Regions from separate parts of the Acinetobacter sp. NigerLNRRAM0016 genome, predicted to be linked through region 1. Evidence: predicted binding sites of a transcription regulator. Region 1 holds the regulator's gene; the other holds the start of a gene.

Region 1 (3,183 bases):
GCCCAAGCTGCGTAAGCTGTCATTCATACGCGCATCATTGGCAATATTGGTGCGAATACCGCCTGGGTGGACACACAGCGCACTCACGCCACAGTTTTCAATATCCAGTTCTTGGCGCAACGATTCGGTAAAACCGCGCACCGCAAATTTTGTGGCATTGTAAGCCGATTGTGTCGGTTGAGCCGTTAAGCCAAACAAGCTGGAAATATTGATGATATGCCCATCACCTGTTTGCTTGATCAGTGGCAAGAATTCTTTGCTGCCATACACCACGCCCCAGAAATTAATCCCGACAATCCATTCCAGTTCGTCATAACTCGCCCCTTCAACGGTCGAGCCCAATGCCACCCCTGCATTGTTAAAAATCATATTCACCGAACCATGATCTTTAACGGTTTCTTCTGCCCACGCACGCATGGCTTCGCGGTCCGATACATCTAGCTTTTGGGTGGTGACACGCACCTTACTGTCTTTGAGGAGTTCTACGGTTTTGGCCAAGCCTTGTTCGTTAATATCGCTTAAAGAAAGATGGCAACCTTGTTTGGCTAACAGCAATGCCAGTTGTTGACCAATTCCTGAACCCGCACCAGTAACGGCCGCTACTTTATTGTTAAATGTTTTCATTCTCTATCCTTATGGGTTGCATAGGCTTTGACACAATACCAGCACTGCTATTTTTTGCACTATGCCGTTGACGCTTTTAATATAAATTTGACAATATGCATTGTCAATAATTGCCTGACGAATCTCATCTCCACTTCAAGCATGGCTAAAATTTAGGTTTTTACCACAATAGTTGTTAAACTAAAGCCAGTCTTTGCTACGTTTTGCCCTTATGACTTATTCCAATAGCAACACTGCGGAACACAATAACAACCCCACCAAAAGTAAAGAACGCCAGTTTAAAGGACTGTCTTTAGCTGAGCGTAAACAGGCACGTCGAGAAAAATTAATTGAAGCGGGCATCGAGGTCTACGGCACCCATGGATTCTTTTCGGTGACCGTCAAAGATATCTGTAATGAAGCCAAGCTGACAGAACGCTATTTCTATGAATCCTTTAAAAAAAGCGATCAACTGTTTCAAACCATCTTCCTGAAACTGATTGATGAACTGCAGCAGAATGTAATGCAGGCGATTATGCAAGCCTCCAGCAGTCATGAAAAAATGGTCGATGCAGGTTTAACGGCTTTATTAACCACGTTGAAAGATAACCCACGCATGGCACGGATTATTTATATTGATGCCATGCTGGTACAAGAACTGCATAACCAAGCCACCATTCGAGAAACCATGCTGCGCTTTGACCGCATGATTCATGCCTTTGTCATGTTGATGATGCCGAATATTCCGCATTCGGAACGTGAAATTTCATGGGTTTCTACAGGCTTAAATGGTTATGTCACACAGATTGCAATTCGTTGGGTCATGAGTGGATTTAAACAGTCTATGGAAGATGTATTGGCCTCTTGCAGAGTGGTCTTTGTGACATTATTGGCATCATTTTCGGATAAAAAAAATTAAATTACAGCCATTTAATTTTTACAAAAATTTGAAATTGGTTAGATGAACCAGAGTTAGACTGTCTAAAATTGTTCATGTTTTCGACTAAAAATTGTCACAAAACTTTGCGAAAATCGGCATTCTGCCCTATTCTGCAATGATACTGTCATAATTAATCTTTGTAATAAGCCTGTCATAAATAAGAAACGGCCTACCGTTATCACCAATAGGATATTGCGTTGTGAAAGATGACTACATACTAATCGTCGATGACGAACTTCCGATTCGAGAGATGATTCACACCTCTTTGGATATGGCAGGCTTTCAATGCTTACAGGCAGAAGATGCAAAACAAGCGCATCAAATGATTGTGGATCAGCGCCCTGCTTTGATTTTGCTCGACTGGATGATGCCAGGCGGCGTCAGTGGTGTCGATCTATGTCGTCGCTTGAAACGCGATGAAAACCTATCAGAAATTCCAGTGATTATGCTGACAGCCCGCGGAGAAGAAGACCATAAAGTCCAAGGTCTCGATGCAGGTGCAGACGATTACATGACCAAACCTTTTTCCACCCGCGAATTGGTTTCTCGAATTAAAGCCGTACTGCGTCGCGCCAATGCGCTGAGTGGTGAAAAAACCATTGATGCCAATGGTTTACTGCTTGATCCTGTGAGCCAACGCGTAAGTTTTGGCAACAATATTTTAGATATGGGTCCAACAGAATACCGTTTGTTGGCGTTCTTCATGACCCATCCAGAACGTGCTTATACCCGTGCCCAGCTGCTCGATCAAGTTTGGGGTGGTAATGTGTATATCGAAGACCGTACTATTGACGTGCATATTCGCCGCCTGCGCAAAGTTTTAGAACCTTATGGTGCAGACCGTTTTGTGCAAACCGTACGTGGTACAGGTTACCGCTTCTCTACTCGTGCAGATGTTGCTTTAGGTTAATTTTAATTTTATGTATGAACCATACCCCGTCCCCGAACTGGCCCGTGAACATCAAAAATTCCGCTATAGCAGTTTGTGGACTTTTGCCAAACAAGATTTACGCTTACTGGCTTTTCTCTTACTGATTGCAAGCTTAGTCGGTTTTGGCATTGGGTATTTCTGGATCTGCATTTTTGCTGGTTTCTCGATTTTTTTTATTTTCCAATTACGTTCTTTGTATTTGGTCAATGAATGGATTTCCAATCGTCCCTATGATGTTCCGCCCAATTTAAATGGGATATGGGGGGCTTTGCTGTTTAACGTCTATCGTGCACAGCGCCAAGAACGGATTGTTCAGGCCGAAATGGTCGGATTGATTGATCGTGCCCAGTCTTCCTTGGTGGCACTGGCAGAAGCCGTGGTGCTGATTGATGAATCGCACCAGATTGAATGGTGGAACCCTGCGGCAGAAAAACTACTGGGCATTCAGGCACTGGATCTTGGTCGCAACATCATGACCATTTTGCGCCAACCGAGTTTTATTGATTACTTCAAACAAAGTGATCAAATTCCTGACGGCATCAAAATGAAGTCCTCTGTATTTGAAGACCACTATGTGCAAATCAAAATGACCCGCTTCGGTGGTGAAAGCCGTCTGCTGGTGGCCTATGACGTGACCCGCATGCACAACTTGGAGCAAATGCGTAAAGACTTTGTGGATAATATTTCGCATGAATTACGCACGCCTTTG
Region 2 (3,183 bases), on a different contig from region 1:
CAACCAAGCTTATCTTGTTGCATCCCGCATAACTTCGTTCATTTGTTCTGCTTTAATCATTCTAGATTCTGAGTGTTTTAGGTTGTGCTTGAACTGTTCAATCCTTGTAAATAACAGCGCTTAAACCAGCAATAGTAAAGCAATCAGCTCGCTATTCGTTGATTACACAGATTGCACAGGCACAAAAAAAGCGCTGACTATGCAGCGCTTTTATTTCGTTACTTAAAACAACTTAAGCAACGAACTGGAGGAATAACCAGTATAAACCACCTGACAAACAGATGGTGGCCGGAAGTGTAAAAATCCATGCCGAAAGAATGGTCTTCACTGTGGCAAAATTGAGACCTGATTTATTGGCAACCATGGTACCTGCTACCGCACTGTTCAGCACGTGAGTCGTCGACACGGGCATACCAAAACCATCTGCCGCAGCAATGGTCGACATCGCGACAAGTTCAGCAGACATCCCCTGACCATATGTCATGTGATGCTTACCAATACGCTCACCTACAGTCACCACAATACGTTTCCAGCCCACCATCGTACCCAGCCCTAGAGCCAGTGCAACAGCCACTTTTACCCAAGTCGGAATGTACTGTAAGAAACCATCTAAACTGCTACGGTACTCTTTCACCACTTTCTGATCTGCTTCTGGCATTGCAGGCAATTGGTGTGCTTTATCTAAACGTTTGAATGCTGTCGTGCTTAAGTACATGTCATTACGAATAGAGGAAACAGCATCTTCAGGGATGTTTTTCAAGTCGCCATATTGTGCAACACGGTCACCCAAATGATCGGTCAAACTTGCCAAAGCAGGCACCACTTCAGGTGTAATTTCTTTGGTTTGAATGTACGTGGTAATGGTTTGACGTGCTTGTTCATCTGGAATGTCGGCATGCGCAGGATACATTGCCACAGCCGCTTGAGAAGACAACTGTTCAAATGATTGAATGTGCGCCTGATCAAGATTCTTATTGAGTGAGTACGCCAACGGTACCAAACCAATCAAGATCAACATGATTAAGCCCATGCCTTTTTGACCGTCGTTTGAACCATGTGCAAAGCTTACGCCTGTACAGGTGAAGATCAGAATGGCACGAATTAAAGGTGGTGGTGGCTTGTTGCCTTCAGGTGGCTGAAACAATTCCAACTGGCGTTTAAAGACCATTTTCACCAACAAGAACACGACTGCCGCAAATGCAAAACCAATTAAAGGAGAAAACAACAGTGCTTTACCTACTTTAATCACTTGGTCCATGTCTACGCCACTGGCACCACTACCTGAATGCAACAGGTAGTTCATGATGCCCACACCCAAAATAGAACCAATCAAAGTGTGCGAACTTGATGCTGGAATACCCAAAAACCACGTACCCAAGTTCCATAGAATGGCCGCAATCAGCATGGCGAACACCATGGCAAAACCTGCACCCGAACTCACGTTCATAATCAGTTCAACAGGTAGCAAGGCGATAATGCCATAAGCAACCGCACCGCTGGCAACCATTACCCCAAGGAAATTACAAAAACCAGCCCACATGACCGCAACAGGTGCAGACAAGGCATTGGTATAAATCACGGTTGCAACTGCGTTGGCAGTGTCATGGAAACCATTCACAAACTCGAAGCCCAAAGCAATGAGTAATGCCGTCGCTAAAAGAATAACTGAATACAAACTTAACGGGGGTACATGCGACAAGTCAGCAGAGACTTGAAACCCAATGTAAATTAGGGTCGAAATGATGACCGTAAAAAACACCGGCATAAAAAATTTCGGTGTCGGAACATGCACGTTCGTCGATTTGTTCGATGCAGAGTGCATACGATCTTGGACGGGAGGAATTTTTGAATTCATGCAGACGGTTAAGAGGATAATAAAATCCCCTTATTGTTAAATTAAATTATGACAATTATATGACAAACAGGTGTCATATAAAGCCAAATTTTTAACAATTGACCTGTTTTAAATCATTCTGCCCTATCATGGGGATGATTTTTTGCTGTAAATCAGTTTTTTTCAAATACTTATAACAAAAAAATATTTCATTAAAAATAGTAGTTGATTTTCTGAATTGTAAAAAAAATTATCGACCGTCGATGAGCTTTCACCTTGAAAAAGAAACGGATTCATCTTGCCTGTGTAATATTTCATTTCTATGAAATGAGATAAAAACAGCATTTTTATGCATGAATACTGCTAACCCGCCAGTCAAAAAGCTGAATTAAACTCAAAATATGCCTGAGTTCTGCTAAAATATGCGCCATTTCAAGATTTGTCGTGTATTGGGGTTATTTATGTCGACGCTTACCACCCTTAAACAGCTTCTCGCCGAGCGTATATTGATTATTGATGGTGCAATGGGCACCATGATTCAACGCCATAAGCTTGAAGAAGAAGATTATCGTGGTGAGCGTTTTGCCGATTGGGCACATGACCTGAAGGGCAACAATGACCTACTTGTGCTGACCCAGCCGCAAATTATCCAAGGCATTCATGAAGCCTATTTAAATGCTGGCGCAGACATTATTGAAACCAACAGCTTTAACGGCACACGCGTTTCCATGTCAGATTACCACATGGAAGATTTGGTTCCTGAGATTAACCGTGAAGCGGCACGTTTAGCCAAAGCCGCTTGTGAAAAATACTCGACCCCAGACAAACCACGTTTTGTGGCAGGTGTATTAGGCCCCACATCGCGTACCTGTTCAATTTCACCCAATGTAAATGACCCTGCGTTCCGTAACATTACTTTTGATGAACTGAAAGAAAACTACATTGAAGCGACGCACGCCTTGATTGAAGGTGGTGCAGATATCATCCTGATTGAAACCGTGTTTGATACCTTGAACTGTAAAGCGGCAATCTTTGCGGTGAAAGAAGTGTTCAAGCAAATTGGTCGGGAACTGCCAATCATGATTTCGGGCACCATTACTGATGCCTCTGGTCGTACTTTAACGGGTCAAACCGCAGAAGCGTTCTGGAACTCGGTGCGTCATGGCGACTTGCTTTCGATTGGTTTTAACTGTGCGCTCGGTGCAGACGCGATGCGTCCTCACATTAAAACCATTGCCGATGTAGCCGATACTTTTGTTTCAGCGCATCCAAACGCCGGCTTACCCAATGCCTTTGGTGAATATGACGAAACCCCTGAGCAAACCGCAGCCTTCTTAAAAGAATTTGCA

The links. The regulator PhoB, encoded in region 1, activates phosphate uptake and scavenging genes when phosphate is short. The targets are predictions, from matches to a motif close to TGTCATNAANCTGTCATAA.
Region 2: a site for PhoB is predicted at 1,902-1,920, ahead of ACWQ4X_RS15975 (inorganic phosphate transporter). Genes of this name have one in related genera too.

The regions. Positions count from the first base shown of each region.
Region 1 is NZ_JBSYVT010000018.1:19,577-22,759, forward strand. Features, by position in the region: gene ACWQ4X_RS12090 (SDR family NAD(P)-dependent oxidoreductase) at 1-624, opposite strand, end outside; gene ACWQ4X_RS12095 (TetR/AcrR family transcriptional regulator) at 836-1,522, shown strand; gene phoB (phosphate regulon transcriptional regulator PhoB) at 1,743-2,453, shown strand; gene phoR (phosphate regulon sensor histidine kinase PhoR) at 2,464-3,183, shown strand, end outside.
Region 2 is NZ_JBSYVT010000034.1:4,059-7,241, reverse strand. Features, by position in the region: gene ACWQ4X_RS15975 (inorganic phosphate transporter) at 233-1,855, opposite strand; gene metH (methionine synthase) at 2,296-3,183, shown strand, end outside.